DNA from 2 places in the Cronobacter condimenti 1330 genome. Region 1 is predicted to be linked to the other one. Evidence: predicted binding sites of a transcription regulator. Region 1 holds the regulator's gene; the other holds the start of a gene.
The links. The regulator CRP, encoded in region 1, controls carbon source genes, mostly activating them, when cyclic AMP is high. The targets are predictions, from matches to a motif close to ATGTGANNNNNNTCACAT.
Positions count from the first base shown of each region.

Region 1 (12,861 bases):
CGCCTTTTGAAAACACGCCATGCGTGACATAGAGACTGACGCTGCGAGCGCCCGCATCGCGCAACACCTGGGCGGAGCCGATAAACGTGCCGCCTGCGTCACACAGGTCATCAACAATCAACACCGCCTTGCCTTTCACATCGCCATCCACCAGACGAAAACCGGTCAGCTCGCCGGTCGCGACATTGCGCTGCTTGGTCAGAATGGCAAATTCGTCTACGCCGGCAGCCTGCGCCACAGCATGGATTTTTTTGAGCGCGCCCGCATCCGGCGCCACCAGCATTAACTCACCGGCTTTCAGGGCGGCAACCAGCGTCTGGCTTTGCATCAGGCAGCGCTCCTGCGGGATAGCCACCAGATTATCGATGGCGGCAGCGGCAGCCTCGCTGTGCGGGTCCAGCACCAAGATTTTGTCGAAACCAAGCGTATTGAGCAGGCGGGCAAACACTTTCAGCGCGAAGCTGTCGCCTGGTTGCATATGCCTGTCCTGACGGGCGTAAGGCAGCCACGGCAGTTCCAGATGGCTGAAGCGGACATCGCAATGCTGACGCACCGCGTCGGTCAGTTGCGCCAGCACCATAAAGTCATCCATCGTTTTCAGGGCGGCGGCGCGAATGCGCAGCAGCGAGGCGACGCGAGGCAGCGCGCCGGTCACTTTCGCCCATACGGCGCCATCAGGAAAGCGCCCGGTCTGTGTTGCTATCTCTTGTCCGTCTACCATCAGTTGCGGCTGCATCATTGTTGCCCCCGGTTATTTAATTAATGTCCCTTCGACACATTTAATATTGTCCATGAGACAATATTAAGCAAGCGATATTTTGCCGCAGCGGCTAAAAAATAGCATGTTATTGAAAATTAAATTAATAAAGGTTTGTGTTGCCGTAGTCCGCGAGGCTGGTAAACTTGTCTCTGAGACAATTAAACGGAGCGGCACATGACGACTGAAGCGGAATATTTAGAAAATTATGATCCTGCGCGGTTCCCTTCTCCGCTGGTCACGGTCGACAGCGTGCTGTTTACGCTGCATGAGCAGTCGCTATGCGTCTTGCTGGTGCAGCGCGCGCGCCATCCGCAGCAAGGGCGCTGGGCGCTGCCGGGCGGCTTTATCGATATGCAGAACGATGGATCCACGCACGACACTGCGCGGCGCTTGCTTACCGCAAAAACCGGCGTAAGTCCGTCCTGGCTTGAACAACTGGAGACGTTTTCCGGCCCCGATCGCGACCCGCGCGGCTGGAGCCTGACCACCGCATGGTTTGCGCTTATCGCCTGGGTGGACTGCGCGCCGCATATCGCCTCCGTCAGCGACGCGCAGTGGGTCCCGGTGAACGCGCTTGAGACTACCGAGCTTGCCTTCGATCACCGGGTTATTATCGAGGCGGCGCTGCGCCGCCTGCGCCAGAAGACAATGTATTCCCTGCTGCCGGTATACTGCCTGCCAGAATGCTTTACCCTAAGCCAGCTTCAGGAGGCGACGGAGATCATTCTCGGCCAGCCCATCCAGCGCAAAAGCTTGATTCGTCGTTTTGAAGCGTCGGGAATGTTTGAAGAAACGGGCGAGAGTATCGCCACCGGCGCGCGTAAGGCCCGTCTCTGGCGGCGTAAACCGGATGCCGATATTCATCTGTTCTCGCGCAATTTACTGGCCGAGTGATCCGCACCAAAGCATCAACAAAATGAATAACAATCGTTATAGTAGTTAGCGAACTAATAAAAGACAGTGTGCCATGACCGACATTACGCCCGCAGAACTCCCTGCACTGAACACCGATTCCTCACATTTTCAGCCGATGCCGGGGGTAAGCAATCCACACCTGCAAACCATGCTGCCGCGCGTGCTGCGCCGTCGCCTGCAGTTTGAGCCGCACTGGCAGCGGCTGGAGCTGCCGGACGGCGATTTTGTCGATCTGGCCTTTAGCGAAAACCCGGACCAGGCGCGCCATAAACCGCGTCTGGTCGTGTTCCACGGACTGGAAGGCAGCCTGCACAGCCCATACGCCCATGGGCTTATTCATGCGGCGAAACAGCGCGGCTGGCTTGGCGTAGTGATGCATTTCCGCGGCTGTAGCGGCGTGCCGAACAAATTGGGGCGTATCTATCACTCGGGCGAAACCGAAGACGGCACTTTTTTCCTGCGCTGGCTGGATGAGCGCTACGGCACCATGCCGACGGCGGCCGTAGGCTATTCGCTCGGCGGCAATATGCTCGGTTGCCTGATGGCCGAGATAGACGCCGCGTTTCCGCTGAATGCAGGCGTGATTGTCTCCGCACCGTTTATGCTGGAACACTGCTGCAACCATATGGAAAAAGGCTTTTCGCGCGTCTATCAGTTCTACTTGCTGAATCTGTTGAAAGCCAACGCCACTCGCAAGCTGAAAGCCTGGCCCGGCACGCTGCCGGTTGATCTGACCCAGCTTAAACGCCTGCGACGCCTGCGTGACTTTGACGATTTGATCACGTCGAAAATCCACGGTTTTACCGACGCAGTGGATTACTATCGCCAGTGCAGCGCCCTGCCGCGGCTCACTGCTATCACGCGTCCGACGCTTATCATTCACGCCAAAGATGACCCGTTTATGGATCATCACGTGATCCCCGATATCACCACGCTGCCTGCTAATATTGAATATCAGCTGACGGAACATGGCGGTCACGTGGGTTTCGTCGGCGGCACGCTGCGCCAGCCGAAAATGTGGCTGGAACAGCGCATTCCTGACTGGTTAACCCCTTATCTGGACCGATAAATGATCATTCCCTGGCAAGAAGTCGACCCTGAGACGCTGGATCGCCTGATTGAAGCCTTCGTCTTGCGCGAAGGCACCGATTATGGTGAACATGAACGCTCGCTTGAGCAAAAGGTCGCCGATGTGCGGCGTCAGTTGCAAAGCGGCGAAGCCGTTCTGGTGTGGTCCGAACTGCACGAAACGGTCAATATCATGCCGCGCTCGCAGTTTCGCGGTTAATCTTGCCAGGCGGAGCCTTGCCCCGCCGCTTCAGGGAGTTGTCTCGCTATGTCTGCCAAACATCCGGTCATCGCTGTCACGGGCTCCAGCGGCGCGGGAACCACCACTACCAGCCTCGCGTTTCGTAAAATCTTTGCACAATTAAACCTGCGCGCCGCCGAGGTCGAAGGCGATAGCTTCCATCGCTACACGCGCCCCGAAATGGACATGGCTATCCGTAAAGCGCGCGATCTGGGCCGTCACATTAGCTATTTCGGCCCGGAAGCGAACGACTTCGGCCTGCTGGAGCAAACTTTTGTCGAGTACGGCCTGACCGGTACAGGGCAGTCGCGCAAATACCTGCACACCTACGATGAGGCAGTGCCGTGGAATCAGGTGCCAGGCACGTTTACGCCGTGGCAACCGCTGCCGGAACCGACAGACGTGTTGTTCTACGAAGGGCTACATGGCGGCGTGGTAACTCCGCAAAACGACGTGGCGAAACATGTGGATTTGCTGGTGGGCGTGGTGCCTATCGTCAACCTGGAGTGGATACAAAAGATGATCCGCGATACCAGCGAGCGCGGCCATTCCCGCGAGGCGGTGATGGACTCTGTCGTGCGTTCGATGGAGGATTACATCAACTACATCACGCCACAGTTCTCTCGTACGCATATCAACTTCCAGCGCGTGCCGACAGTGGATACGTCCAACCCGTTTGCCGCCAAAGGCATCCCGTCGCTTGATGAAAGCTTCGTCGTCATCCATTTCCGTAATCTGGATAATATTGACTACCCGTGGCTGCTTGCGATGCTGCAGGGTTCGTTTATTTCCCACATCAATACGCTAGTGGTGCCGGGCGGGAAAATGGGGCTGGCGATGGAGTTAATTATGTTGCCGCTGGTGCAACGACTGATGGAAGGCAAGCAGATCGACTGAGATCATGCCCGGTGGCGCTGCGCTTACCGGGCCTACAAAGACAGTTAGCGTGTGAACGGGTCAGCGAAGCGCCGCCCGCCGCGCCATTACCCTTCGATAACTTCGTAAGAGTGCGTGATATCTACGCCTTTACCGAGCATCAACGCGACCGAGCAATATTTCTCCGCCGACAGATCCACCGCACGCGCGACCGCCGCCTCTTTCAGGGCCTTGCCCGTCACCACGAAATGCAGATTGATATGTGTGAACAGACGCGGCGCTTCTTCGCGACGCTCAGAGGTCAGCTTCACTTCACAATCGGTCACGTCGTGACGGCCTTTTTGCAGAATAGAAACCACGTCAATCGCGCTGCAACCGCCAGCGGCCATCAGCACCATTTCCATCGGGCTCGGCGCTTTGTCGCCGGAGTTGCCGTCCATCAGAATCTGGTGGCCGGATGCGGACTCACCCAGGAAGGTTAAGCCTTCCACCCATTTCACTCGTGCATGCATGATTATCACTCCAGGGCATTCATTTTCCTGACAGATTACGCGGGCGCGTCGTCAGAGGCAATGGAAGGCGACCTGCGTCAAGCTGAAACGAGACAACAGGAGACACCTGATAAAAGCTATGCTAAAACAGTCTGGATGCAGCGGCGATACATTGATGTTACGCATGTATGCAGAGGAGAAGACAATTTATCGGCTGCGACGTCCACGGACAGCCAACTTCCCTGGACGCGGGAAGATGATGATTGCAAAGCCAGACAGGGGTTACGCGCCCTGTCTTTGGAGCCAGTTTAAAACAGAGGATAACCGCGCATGGTGCTTGGCAAACCGCAAACAGACCCGACTCTTGAATGGTTCTTGTCTCATTGCCACATTCATAAATATCCATCTAAGAGCACGCTGATTCACCAGGGTGAAAAAGCGGAGACGCTGTATTACATCGTCAAAGGCTCAGTGGCAGTGTTGATCAAAGATGAAGAGGGCAAGGAGATGATCCTCTCGTACCTGAATCAGGGAGACTTCATCGGCGAACTGGGTTTGTTCGAGGAAGGTCAGGAACGCAGCGCCTGGGTTCGCGCTAAAACTGCCTGTGAAGTGGCTGAGATCTCTTATAAAAAATTCCGTCAGCTGATTCAGGTAAACCCGGATATTCTGATGCGTCTCTCCTCACAGATGGCGCGTCGTCTGCAGGTCACCTCTGAAAAAGTCGGTAACCTGGCGTTCCTCGACGTGACAGGCCGCATCGCGCAGACGCTGCTGAATCTCGCAAAACAGCCGGACGCCATGACCCATCCGGACGGCATGCAGATCAAAATCACCCGTCAGGAAATCGGTCAGATCGTGGGCTGCTCCCGCGAAACCGTGGGCCGTATCCTGAAAATGCTTGAAGATCAGAACCTGATCTCCGCGCACGGGAAAACTATCGTGGTTTACGGAACCCGCTAAGGTTCCTGAAAAAAACGGCGTGTCGCTTCGGTAACACGCCGTTTTTGTTTCTATACTTCTCCCCTATGTGGCGTCGTCTTATCTATCACCCTGAAATCAATTACGCTTTGCGGCAAACACTGATCTTAAGCCTGCCGGTGGCGGTCGGGTTGATGCTGGGCCACTTACAACAGGGATTACTCTTCTCACTGGTGCCCGCCTGCTGCAACATCGCTGGTCTCGACACCCCGCATAAACGTTTTTTCAAACGCCTTATCATCGGCGCCTCGCTCTTCGCGCTTAGTAGTCTTGCGGTACAGTTTCTGCTGCTACAGGCGGTGCCGCTGCCGCTTATTTTGCTGATGCTGGCGCTGTTGCTTGGCGTCACGGCGGAAATCAGCCCGCTTCACGCGCGCCTGCTGCCCGCGTCGCTCATCGCCGCCATTTTCACCCTAAGTCTCGCCGGGAATATGCCCGTCTGGCAGCCGATGCTGCTCTATATCCTTGGCACGCTCTGGTACGGCGCGTTCAACGGCTTCTGGTTCTGGCTGTGGCGCGAGCAGCCGCTGCGTGAGTCGCTAAGCCTGATTTATAAAAGCCTCGCCGACTACTGCGAAGCAAAATACAGTCTGCTGACGCGCCACACCGACCCGGAACAGGCGCTACCGCCGCTGCTGGTGCATCAGCAAAAAGTGGTGGATCAGATAAGCCAGTGTTATCAGCAGTTGCAGATGCTGGCAGCTACCCGGCAGAACGGTTACAAGCGCCTGCTGCGCTCGTTTCAGGTGGCGCTCGATCTTCAGGAGCATATTTCGGTCTCGCTGCATCAGCCAGGCGAAGTACAAAAACTGGTGGAGCGCAGCCACGCCGAAGAAGTGCTGCGCTGGACAGCCCAGACCGTGGCCACGCGTCTTCGCACGCTCTCAGACGACATTCTTTATCACCGCTATTCGCACCGCTTTTCAATGGATAAACAGGTCGCGGCGCTGGCGAAAATCGCCCGCCAGCACCCGGATAACCCCGTCGGACAGTTCTGCGAATATCACTTCAGCCGTATCGCACGCGTGCTGCGCACCCAGCGTCCGCTTTATGCCCGCGACATGATGGACAGCGGCCAGCGACGTTTGCCGCTGTTACCTGCCCTGAAAAGCTATTTGTCGCTCAAATCCGCCGCGCTACGCACTTCGGCGCGACTGGGCGTAATGCTGGCGGCGGCCGGTCTGCTGGCGAGCGTGTTTCAGCTGCCAAAACCCTACTGGATCCTGATGACGGTTCTGTTCGTGACGCAAAACGGCTATGGCGCGACGCGCGTGCGCATTCTGCATCGTGCGGGCGGGACGCTGGCGGGGTTGATTATCGCGGGCATTACGCTTCACCTGAAGGTGCCACAGGGCTATACGCTGCTCGGCATGCTGCTGGTGACGCTCATCAGTTATCTCATCATCCGGCGCAACTACGGCTGGGCGATGATCGGCTTTACCGTGACGGCGGTCTATTCGCTACAACTTCTGACGCTGAACGGCGAACAGTACATCGTGGCGCGCCTGATAGACACGCTGACGGGTTGCCTTATCGCCTTCGGCGGTATGGTCTGGCTTTGGCCGCAGTGGCAAAGCGGCCTGCTGCGACAGAATGCGCATGACGCCCTGGAGGCCGACCAGGAGGCGCTGCGCCTGATCCTGAGCGACGATCCGCAACCCGCGCCGCTCGCCTGGCAGCGCATGCGCGTTAACCAGGCGCACAACGCGCTCTATAATTCACTCAATCAGGCGATGCAGGAGCCAGGCTTTAACAGCCGTTATCTGGAAGATATGCGCCTGTGGGTGACGCACAGCCAGTTTATCGTCGAGCATGTTAACGCCATCACGACGCTTGCCCGCGAGCAGGCCTCACTCACGCCAGAGGCGGCGGCGCGTTATTTGCAGGCGTGTGAAATCGCACTGCAACGCTGTCAGCAGCGGCTGGAATATGACGCGCCGGGCGAGACGCAAAATGAGTCGGTGCTGGAAGGGGAAGAGGTATTACCGGAAGGGCCGCTCAGCGTCATGGAACATCATCTGCTGCGCATCCTTGACCATCTGCGCACCATGCATACCATTTCATCTGTGGCGTGGCGTCAGCGACCGCATCACGGCATCTGGCTCAGGCGCCGCCTGAGCCAGCCGCGCTGATTAGTTGTTCACCACGCGTGCTACGGCGTCTGCAAAACGGCGCATGCCTTCATCAATATCCGCGGTTTCCACCAGCAGTGACGGCGCAAAGCGCATCACGTCCGGCCCGGCATTCAGTACCATGACACCTTCTGCCGCGGCGGCGTAAAGGAAATCACGGGCGCGTCCATGGAAAGCCGGGGAGAGCTCAGCGCCAATCAGTAGCCCCATGCCGCGGATATCGCTGAACAACCCATATTGTTCCCCAATCTTTGTAAGATGCTGTACAAACTGCTCGCGCTTGTGCGCCACGCCATCCAGCACCTCCGGGGTATTAATAATATCAAACGCCTCACCCGCCACCGCACAGGCCAGCGGGTTGCCGCCATAGGTAGAGCCGTGTGAGCCGACATGAAACGCCGATGCCACGTCATGCGTAGTGAGCATCGCGCTGACCGGGAACCCGCCGCCCAGCGCTTTGGCGCTGGTCAGAATGTCCGGCGTCACGCCGTAGTGCATATAGGCAAAAAGCTTGCCGCTGCGGCCCATACCGCACTGCACTTCGTCAAACACCAGCAGCGCCTGATGCTGGTCACACAACTCACGCAGACCACGCAGGAAATCAGGCGTCGCGGCTGTCACGCCGCCTTCACCCTGCACAGGCTCAACCACAACCGCGCAGGTGTGGTCATCCATTACGGCTTTTACCGCATCGAGATCGTTAAACGGCACATGGATGATATCGGCGGGTTTAGGGCCGAAACCGTCAGAGTATTTCGCCTGACCGCCCACGGAGACGGTAAACAGCGAGCGTCCGTGAAAGGCGTTATAGAATGCGATGATTTTGGTTTTGTAGGGGCTGTGACGTGTGATGGCGTAATGGCGGGCAAGCTTGAACGCGGTTTCGTTGGCTTCGGTGCCGGAGTTCATGAACACGACGCGTTCAGCAAAAGTGGCGTCTACCAGCTTACGGCCCAGGCGCAGTGCGGGTTCGTTAGTGAACACATTACTGGTGTGCCAGAGCGTTTCGCCCTGCGCTTTCAGCGCGTCCACCAGCCGCGGGTGACAATGGCCGAGCGCGGTCACGGCGATGCCGCCCGCGAAATCGACATACTCTTTGCCCTGCTGATCCCAGACGCGGCTGCCCTTGCCCTTCACCGGAATAAATTCAGCCGGTGCATAAATCGGCAGGATCACGTCATCAAAGGTGGCGCGCGTAATTGCTGTTTTTTCAGTTGCCATTTCATGCCCATCCAGTAAATGTGCCATCGCACATGAAAAGATAAGCACAAAATATGAATAAAAAATCACTAAAAGGCAATAAAAATTCAGCGCGAAAGGAAGTTTGCCAGCAGCTGGTGTCCCTGCTCGCTCAGAATACTCTCCGGGTGAAACTGCACACCTTCAAGCGGCAAGTCGCGATGGCGAATGCCCATAATTTCGCCTTCATCCGTCCAGGCGGTAATGTCAAACGCCGCAGGCAGCGTCGTGCGATCGATAATCAACGAATGATAGCGGGTAACGGTGAGCGGGTTATTCAGCCCGGTGAACACGCCCGTGCCGTTGTGGTGAATCGCCGAGGTTTTGCCATGCATGACGGTTGTAGCGCGCACTACGTCTGCGCCGAAGGCTTGTCCAATGGCCTGATGCCCGAGGCAGACGCCGAGTATCGGCAGGCGACCGGCGTAGCGTCGGATAGCCGCAAGTGAAATACCCGCTTCATTGGGGGTACAGGGGCCGGGAGAGATGACCAGATGCGCTGGGGCGAGCGCATCGATATCATCAGGCGTCAGCTCATCGTTGCGCCTGACTACCACCTCTGCGCCCAGCTCGCTGAAATACTGAAACAGGTTCCAGGTGAAAGAATCGTAGTTGTCGATAAGCAGTAACATGGCGGCTCCGGAAAAAAGAACCGCGCCAGTTTACTCGCTTTCCCGCGCCTCGCTCACCACTTTGGCGAAGATTTTCTCAAGCGGTGCCAGGTCGCCCATCGCTCCGGCCTGATTAGCCGCGCGCCACGCGTCGACATCAACACCCCGCCAGTCAAGGCTATAACCTGCATGAAGTGCGAGCTGTTCAAAGAACACGCGCTGGGCGCGCCCGGTGCCGATGCGAAACGGATGCAGGACGTTAATCTCGCAGTAATAATGCGCAAGACGGGCGGTAAAAGCGTCTGGCTCCAGTCCGATGAGGTAATCCTCATCTTCCAGCGCCTGCATCAGCGCATTACCCTCTTTTTCCAGATATTCGAAATGCGCAAAGCGGGTCTCGCCCTGATAGATATCGACTTCACGCAACTCGCCCGCCCAGTCGTAGAGATCCTGAAAAAGCTGGCGGTGAATGGCGCACAGGTGCGGCAGCCCGCGTTGCACAGGCCCGAGTTCGAGCGTGGCGGCGCGCAGCGACGTCAGTTCGCGCTCGGCGTGCTGAAGATCCTGCGCGGCGTGAATATTCAACCGGTTACGCAGCACATCGCTGCCGGACCAGTAGTAAGGGTCGCGTCCATCGCCGAATTTATCGCTCATAGTGCCCCCTTAGCTCTTCAATGCGCGCCAGCGCTTCTTCGCGGGATAAGGTCACCAGAGGCACCTCAATGCCTTCCAGCCGGTTGCTGGCCTGAAAGTTGTGATTCTTCTGCGCGTCCCAGATCCGGGACTTTTGTCTGTCGGTGAGTTTTCTGGACATGTTGCCCCCTGAACGTAACCCCGTGTGCCACAAGTATAAGCAGCAATGGGCGGGTTTGCCGGGAGGCGAAACGACGCGGGCCGAGAAGCCCGCGCAGGGAAGAGAATTACGGCAGGACTTTTGCGGAGAGGATAACCACCGGTTTGGACGGCACATTCTGGTACGGACCAACATCATGTGTCTGCACCTGAGTGATTTTATCGGCCACGTCCATGCCTTTGACGACTTTACCGAAAACCGCATAGCCGAAGTCGCGCTGGCCGTGGTTCAGGAAGGCGTTGTCTGCAACGTTGATAAAGAACTGGCTGGTGGCGCTGTCTTTATCGGCGGTACGCGCCATTGCGATGGTGCCACGCGCGTTCGGCAGGCCGTTATCCGCCTCGTTTTTCACCGGCGCGTTGGTCGGCTTCTGCTGCATATCCGCGGTGAAACCACCGCCCTGCACCATAAAGCCCGGGATCACGCGGTGGAAAATGGTGTTGTTATAAAAACCGCTATTGACGTAATCAACGAAGTTTTTCACGGTGGCCGGCGCTTTCTGGCTGTTCAGCTCCAGCTCAATGTTTCCCGCAGAGGTTGTCAGCAGAACATGCGGGTCGCCTTTTGCCGCCAGAGCAGCAGGAGAAAGGGCAGAAAGAGCAAATACAGCCGCAACAGCCGCCAGAGTGGATTTGAGCATGAAGAATTCCTTACGAAGCAGAAAAAAGCGAGTGGGTCGATTCTAAATAGCGATCGCGTGACGTGCCAGAGATTTACCTGCTTTTACGTACCTGCGTGACGTTAAAGGACACTCATCGGATCTGCCGTGTCCAATAATGTGATGGATGTCATACAAACCATGTCGTTTTTGACAAGCTGTGATCAATGAATGTTTTATTGGATCACATTAACGCCTAGAATGCCCAGGTTCACGGCGCCGTCAACGCGCTTTACACTTCTATTCACAGGCCAGTCATGACTAACAGCAATCGTATCAAGCTCACATGGATCAGCTTCTTTTCCTACGCCCTTACTGGCGCGTTGGTAATCGTCACCGGGATGGTGATGGGGAATATCGCAGACTATTTTCATCTGCCCGTTTCCAGCATGAGTAACACCTTCACCTTTCTGAACGCCGGGATCCTGATCTCCATCTTTTTAAACGCCTGGCTGATGGAGATTGTGCCGCTGAAAACCCAGCTGCGTTTTGGCTTTGTGTTAATGGTGCTTGCGGTCATCGCGCTGATGTTTAGCCAGAGCCTGACGCTCTTCTCCGCCGCGATGTTTGTACTCGGCCTGGTCAGCGGCATCACCATGTCGATCGGGACCTTCCTCATTACCCATATGTATGAAGGACGCCAGCGCGGTTCCCGCCTGCTGTTTACCGACTCTTTCTTCAGCATGGCCGGGATGATCTTCCCGATGGTCGCTGCCTTCCTGCTGGCACGCAGCATTGAGTGGTACTGGGTGTATGCCTGCATCGGCCTGGTCTATGTGGCTATTTTCATTCTGACGTTTGGTTGTGATTTCCCGGTCCTTGGCAAACATGCCGCGCAGGAAAACCAGCCGGTCATGAAAGAAAAATGGGGGGTAGGCGTGTTGTTCCTCTCCGTGGCGGCACTTTGCTACATTCTGGGCCAGCTCGGTTTTATCGGCTGGGTGCCGGAATACGCGACCAAAAGCCTCGGCATGAACCTGAACGACGCCGGTACGCTGGTGAGTAATTTCTGGATGTCTTACATGATTGGCATGTGGGTCTTCAGCGTCGTGCTGCGCTTCTTTGATTTGCAGCGCATCCTGACCGTACTGGCGGGCCTCGCCACGGTGCTGATGTACTTCTTTATTACCAGTAAGCCGGAACATATGGCGTGGTTTATTCTGGCGCTCGGTTTCTTCTCCAGCGCGATTTATACCACCATCATTACGCTTGGCTCACAGCAGACGAAAGTCTCCTCGCCAAAACTGGTGAACTTCATCCTGACCTGCGGCACCGTCGGCACCATGCTGACCTTTATCGTGACAGGCCCGATTGTGGCGAATCACGGCCCGCAGGCGGCGCTGTTTACCGCAAACGGCCTCTACGCAGTGGTATTTGTCATGTGCTTCGCGCTGGGCTTTGTTACCCGTCATCGCCAGCACGCGAAAATGGCAGCGGCACACTAACGGTGCCTTGTCCCTTCCCCGCCGGGAAGGGACATTTCGCGTCTCCCTTCCCTGCTCCCTTTCTTCCCGTTCCGCTCGCTCCAGGCTCGCCGTTTTCTTTTTAACAGCATGACGGTTGCTTATTCATAGCATCAATTTCGCTGTTGAAAATTCGCGCCATCCCGGCTCAAAAAATGAACACTTACGAAACTCTAATCAATTCCAGCACTTATAAAAACCTACAAAAATCAAGGATATACCCATTAAGAGGTATATAAAGGTGTAATTGATTTACATCAATAAGCGGGGGGGCTGAATCGTTAAGGTAGGCGGTAATAGAAAAGAAATCGAGGCAAAAATGAGCAAAGTCAGACTCGCTATTATCGGTAACGGCATGGTTGGTCACCGCTTTATCGAAGACCTTCTCGATAAAGCCGATCCAGGCCAGTTCGACATCACCGTCTTCTGTGAGGAGCCGCGCATCGCCTATGACCGCGTGCACCTCTCTTCCTATTTCTCTCATCATACCGCTGAAGAGCTGTCGCTGGTTCGCGAAGGCTACTACGACAAGCATGGCGTAAAAGTGCTGGTGGGCGAGCGCGCCATCACCAT
Region 1 covers NZ_CP012264.1:3,985,468-3,998,328, forward strand. Annotated here, with positions in the region: gene prs (ribose-phosphate diphosphokinase) at 1-739, opposite strand, end outside; gene AFK62_RS18355 (NUDIX hydrolase) at 935-1,654, shown strand; gene AFK62_RS18360 (hydrolase) at 1,728-2,744, shown strand; gene AFK62_RS18365 (YheU family protein) at 2,745-2,963, shown strand; gene AFK62_RS18370 (phosphoribulokinase) at 3,012-3,881, shown strand; gene AFK62_RS18375 (OsmC family protein) at 3,968-4,372, opposite strand; gene crp (cAMP-activated global transcriptional regulator CRP) at 4,682-5,314, shown strand; gene AFK62_RS18385 (YccS/YhfK family putative transporter) at 5,380-7,464, shown strand; gene argD (bifunctional acetylornithine/succinyldiaminopimelate transaminase) at 7,465-8,685, opposite strand; gene pabA (aminodeoxychorismate synthase component 2) at 8,772-9,335, opposite strand; gene AFK62_RS18400 (putative adenosine monophosphate-protein transferase Fic) at 9,366-9,968, opposite strand; gene AFK62_RS21645 (YhfG family protein) at 9,958-10,128, opposite strand; gene ppiA (peptidylprolyl isomerase A) at 10,235-10,807, opposite strand; gene tsgA (MFS transporter TsgA) at 11,083-12,270, shown strand; gene nirB (nitrite reductase large subunit NirB) at 12,608-12,861, shown strand, end outside.

Region 2 (6,091 bases), 1.9 Mb from region 1:
AGCCTGATCGGAAAGCTTTTTAACGTCAGCATCGCTCAGGGTCGCCGCCTGATAAGCGCCCATACCGGACTTGGTCAGCGCATCAGCGTTGATCCCGCCCATGTTTTTACAGCCAGACACCAGCGCTGCCGCAACGAGGCAGCTAAGAAGTACTTTTTTGTTTTTCATAATAAATCGTCCATGGATTCAAAGTAAAAATGCCGCGGGTTAATTAACCCGGCGGCAGATTAACATTATTGAAACATGGGCGCTTATCCGAAAAATAACGGCTACCCAGCGCGCCGTAGTTGTGATACAGCGCGAATAGCCGATCACGCGTCGTGGCTAATGCGCGCCAGTTGGGTGAAGTAATCCGGGAACGTTTTAGCCGTACATTTCGGGTCAAGAATCGTGACCGGCGTGTCAGACAACGCCACCAGCGAAAAACACATCGCCATGCGATGATCATTGTAGGTGCCGATATCCGCAAACTGCAGCTCGGCGGGCGGCGTGACGGTAATGAAATCATGCCCCTCTTCTACCGTGGCGCCGACTTTACGCAGCTCTGTCGCCATTGCCGCGAGACGGTCAGTTTCCTTCACACGCCAGTTATAAATATTGCGAAGTGTGGTGGTGCCTTTCGCGAACAGCGCCGCCGTGGCGATGGTCATTGCCGCATCGGGAATATGGTTCATATCCATATCAATCGCGTTAAGCTCACCGCGGGTGCAACTGATATAATCGTCGCCCCAGGTGATGCGCGCGCCCATTTTCTCCAGCACGTCGGCAAAATGAATGTCGCCCTGCACACTGTTGCGACCAATACCCGTTACCTTCACGGTGCCGCCTTTGATTGCCGCCGCCGCCAGGAAATAGGAAGCAGAAGAGGCGTCCCCTTCCACCAGATAATGCCCCGGTGACTGATATTGCTGGCCACCCTGAATCACAAAACGCTGATAGTTCTGATTCTCCACCTCTACACCGAAGGTTTTCATCAGATGCAGCGTGATATCGATATACGGTTTTGAAACCAGTTCGCCTTTGATATCGATAGCGGTGTTGCTCGGCGCCAGCGGTGCCGCCATCAGCAGCGCCGTTAAAAACTGGCTTGAAACGCTGCCATCCACGGTGACATTCCCACCCGCAAAGCCGCCTTTCAGGTGCAGCGGCGGATAGTTTTCCTGCTCCAGATACGTCACGTCCGCACCACCCTGACGCAGCGCGTCTACGAGATGGCCAATCGGGCGTTCTTTCATCCGCGGCTCACCCGTCAGCACCACATTGTTCGTGCCAAGGCACAACGCTGCCGCCAACGGGCGCATCGCAGTGCCTGCATTGCCTAAAAACAGCTCTAGCTCGACGAGCGTATTAAACGGTCCACCCTGCCCCTGAATTTCACAACGGGTACGATCTTCGGACAGCACATAATGAACGCCCAGCGCCTTGAGCGCATTGAGCATATGGCGCACGTCATCGCTGTCTAAAAGATTGGTCAGCGTGGTTGTGCCCTTCGCCAACGCCGCCAGCAACAGCGCCCGGTTAGAGACACTCTTGGAGCCAGGCAGATTAATGGTGCCATCCACACGCGCGATGGGTTGTAAGGTCAGGGATTCCTGCATGAAAAAAGTCTCGATAAAACAGAATAAAAACCCCGCGGCCAGCCGCGGGGAGAATCGTAACGAAAGGATTAACCGTGGCGACGCTCGAAATCAACCATAAAATCGGTCAGGGCTTGCACCCCTTCAAGCGGCATCGCGTTATAGATTGAAGCACGCATACCACCGACCACACGGTGGCCTTTCAACGCGTGCAGGCCAGCGGCGAACGATTCTTCCAGGAAAAGCTTATCCAGACTACTGTCGGCAAGCTGGAACGGCACGTTCATACGTGAACGGTTGGCTGCAGCCACATCGTTGCGGTAGAAATCGCTGTTATCAATCACGCCATAAAGGAGATCGGCTTTCTGCTGGTTGATTTTGTCCATCGCCGCCACGCCGCCTTTGGTTTTCAGCCATTTGAAGACCAGACCTGACAAATACCAGGCGAAAGTCGGCGGCGTGTTGAACATAGAATCGTTTTCACTCAGTACGGTGTAATCCAGAACTGACGGGCAGGCAACATGCGCGTTGCCAAGCAGATCCTCACGAACAACCACCAGCGTCAGACCCGCCGGGCCGATGTTCTTCTGCGCGCCGGCGTAGATAACGCCGTAGCGACTAACATCAATCGGATGAGAAAGGATGGTGGAGGAGAAATCCGCGGTCACAATAGCGTCGCCGAAATCCGGCGTGTCGTTAATGGCGATGCCGTCGATAGTTTCGTTCGGACAATAGTGCAGGTAGGCCGCCTTTTCTGACAGCTGCCATTCGCTCATTGGTTTAATTGCGCGCTTGCCATCGAGGGTAATTTTCGCGTCGATGACGTTCGGCGTGAGATACTTTTTCGCTTCTTTGACGGCGCTTGCCGCCCAGTAGCCGCCATCCACATAATCGGCTGTTGTTTTATCGCCGAGCAGGTTCAGCGGAATCGCGGAGAACTGACCGCGACCGCCGCCGTGGCAGAACAACACTTTGTAGTTTGAGGGGATTTGCAGAAGATCGCGAAAATCCTGTTCTGCCTGTTCCGCAACCTGAATAAACTCTTTGCTGCGGTGACTGATTTCCATGACCGAAGTGCCTAAACCCTCCCAGTCACGTAACTCTTCCTGAGCCACTCGCAACACATCCACCGGCAGCATCGCCGGGCCAGAACTAAAATTGTAGACCTGAGCCATTTCCCCTCACCACGCTAAAAGCAATAAGTTTTTCCTGTGGCTATCGGTTTTATCATTCCCCCGCCGGGCCTGCAACGGCTAATCCTGGCACCGGGGGGAATGTGCGCCAAATCACACAACAGATTCCGCCAGCGTTACGCGCGCTGACGGAGGAATTGGCTATCAGGTCACGCGTGTAGCGGTGCTTGCCTTCACCCATATGTGGTTTTTACAGCGCGGACACGGCGGTTTTTCGCCTGCCTCATAGGTCACCACTTCGCTGCAGCGAATGCAGGCATAATCACCGACTTCCGGAATAGTTTCAAAACGCTCGCTGCAATATTCCGGCAGGATAGAAAGCCCAGGCCGCACCAGCTTATCAGGATAGTAATAGATGCTAATTTGCCCGTTCGCTTCAAGAATGGCGAGCCGCACCTGACCGAGATGCTCGACACCGTTATTTCGCAATTCCATAAAGAACTCAAACTCGGTCATGTTTTCCCGGTTGAGTTTCTCCCAGGCCAGTTCGCCATCTTCAATAATGATGCGAGGCTTACCCTCCAGCAGATCTTCAAGCTTTTCACTAAAAGACATGAGCCACATCACCAGACGGTAGAGCGCACCAAGTGTCACGAAGACAACCAGAACCGGCAGGAGCGGCACGTCATCATAAAATGCCACATCACCCGCCGCCGAACCGAGTGTCAGAATGATTAAAACTTCGAACAACGACATCTGACGAACGCCCCGTCGCCCGGTAATTTTGAGAAACAGAAACACCAGAATAAAGGTATAAAGGCTGCGCAGCGCCACTTCACCCAGAAACTCAAGCGGAAACTTGTCAAGCGCCATCCGTTGCAAATCGAAAGCTTTCATATTTTTCTTACGCCATAACAGAGAGTTATCATCTTTAAGGATAGCCTTAAGATTTATTTCTGCCGCGTCGGGCGGGACGATGGCGCAAAACGGCTAAAATCCGTATCATTGCGCGCTTTGCGTACGACAAAAGTGGATCCCATGACTCAAACTTTCATCCCTGGCAAAGATGCCGCTCTGGAAGACTCCATCGCTCGCTTCCAGCAGAAACTCACCGATCTGGGCTTTGACATTGAAGAGGCCTCCTGGCTTAATCCGGTGCCGAACGTCTGGTCCGTGCATATTCGCGACAAAGCGTGCGCGCTGTGCTTTACCAATGGTAAAGGCGCCACGAAAAAAGCCGCGCTGGCCTCTGCGCTGGGCGAATATTTTGAGCGTTTATCCACCAACTATTTCTTCGCTGATTTCTGGCTGGGCGACACGATTGCCAACGGCCCGTTTGTGCATTATCCGAATGAAAAGTGGTTCCCTATCCCGCAGAGCGACGAGCTGCCGGAAGGTATCCTGGACGCCCGCCTGCGCGCATTTTACGATCCGGAAAACGAACTGACCGCGAGCATGCTGGTCGATTTGCAGTCCGGCAATGAAACACGCGGCATTTGCGCCCTGCCGTTTACCCGTCAGTCGGATGAACAAACCGTCTATATTCCGATGAACATCGTCGGCAATTTGTATGTCTCTAACGGCATGTCCGCCGGAAACACCCGTAACGAAGCACGTGTACAGGGTCTTTCAGAGGTGTTTGAGCGCCACATCAAAAACCGCATCATCGCAGAGAGCATCAGCCTGCCGGAAATTCCGCAAGATGTGCTGGCGCGCTATCCGGGTGTGGTTGAAGCCATTAATACGCTTGAAGCCGAAGGATTCCCGATTTTCGCCTACGACGGCTCGCTCGGCGGCAAATATCCGGTTATCTGCGTCGTGCTGTTTAACCCGGCGAACGGTACGTGCTTCGCCTCTTTCGGCGCACATCCTGATTTCGGCGTGGCGCTGGAACGTACCGTTACTGAATTGCTGCAGGGGCGTGGTCTGAAAGATCTGGACGTGTTTACCCCGCCGACGTTTGACGACGAGGAAGTTGCCGAACACGCTAACCTCGAAACGCACTTTATCGACTCCAGCGGTCTGATCTCCTGGGATATGTTCAAGCAGGACGCAGACTATCCGTTCGTCGACTGGAGCTTCGCCGGGACGACAGAAGAAGAGTTTGCCACGCTGATGGCTATCTTCCAGTCCGAAGATAAAGAAGTGTATATCGCTGATTACGAACATCTGGGTGTGTATGCCTGCCGTATTCTGGTGCCAGGCATGTCTGACATCTATCCGGCGGAAGATTTGCTGCTCGCCAATAACAGCATGGGTGCGCATCTGCGCGAAACGCTGCTGGCGCTGCCGGGCAGCGAATGGGAGAAAGAAGATTACCTGAATCTTATCGCTCAGCTTGATGAAGAAGGCCACGACGATTTTACCCGTGTGCGCGAACTGCTTGGTCTGGCGACGGGTAAGGACAACGGCTGGTACACGCTGCGTATTGGCGAACTGAAAGCGATGCTGGCGCTGGCGGGTGGCGATCTGGATCAGGCGCTCATCTGGACGGAATGGACTATGGAGTTTAACGCGTCTGTCTTTAGTGCTGAGCGCGCCAACTATTACCGCTGCCTGCAAACTCTGCTGTTGCTGTCCCAGGAAGATGAACGTGAGCCGCTGCAATATCTGAATGCGTTTGTGCGTATGTACGGTTCCGACGCCGTAGAAGCCGCCAGCGCAGCCATCAGCGGTGAAGCGCCATTCTACGGCCTGCAACCTGTTGACGGCGATTTAAACGCCTTCCCGGCGCACCAGGCGCTGCTGGCGGCCTATGAAAAACTTCAACGCGCTAAAGCGACGTTTTGGCAAGGAAATTGATATAACGCATATCAATTGACTAGCTTCACACTTATGTTTAGCGAATATGACGGGGCACGTTTACGGCCCCGTTTTTATTTGTCTGGCTAAACACTTAATTGTAAAAATCGGGTTAATTACTGGTGAATATTAATTATATCCACCCGGCTTGATTGTTACTTTTTTTAGCCAATAATTTAGAGTGATTAACACCTTATGGGGAGAGAGAAACCGCTTTTTTTCAACTCATTTAATAATATTTAAAATTTATTTTTTATTGGATAATCAAAAAGTTAACCTGAAATTGCGCAAAAACCAGACGCTTTTCAGTCCTGCAAACCTGGCGAGATATGATCCATATCAAATTTTACTCCATCATGCTTTGTTAGTATCAACTCGCCGAATAAATAAAGAGAGAGTTAGTGTGAAAGCTGACAACCCTTTTGATTCATTACTCCCCGCTGCTATGGCCAAAGTCGCCGAGGAAGCGGGTGTTTATAAAGCCACGAAACATCCGTTAAAGACGTTTTATCTGGCAATTACGGCTGGCGTATTTATCTCAATTGCTTTTGTTTTCTATATCACCGCCACCACCGGCAC
Region 2 covers NZ_CP012264.1:1,529,725-1,535,815, reverse strand. Annotated here, with positions in the region: gene loiP (metalloprotease LoiP) at 1-168, opposite strand, end outside; gene aroA (3-phosphoshikimate 1-carboxyvinyltransferase) at 312-1,598, opposite strand; gene serC (3-phosphoserine/phosphohydroxythreonine transaminase) at 1,667-2,752, opposite strand; gene AFK62_RS06990 (DUF421 domain-containing protein) at 2,915-3,607, opposite strand; gene ycaO (30S ribosomal protein S12 methylthiotransferase accessory factor YcaO) at 3,749-5,512, shown strand; gene focA (formate transporter FocA) at 5,916-6,091, shown strand, end outside.
Region 2: a site for CRP is predicted at 2,852-2,869, ahead of serC (3-phosphoserine/phosphohydroxythreonine transaminase). Genes of this name have one in related genera too.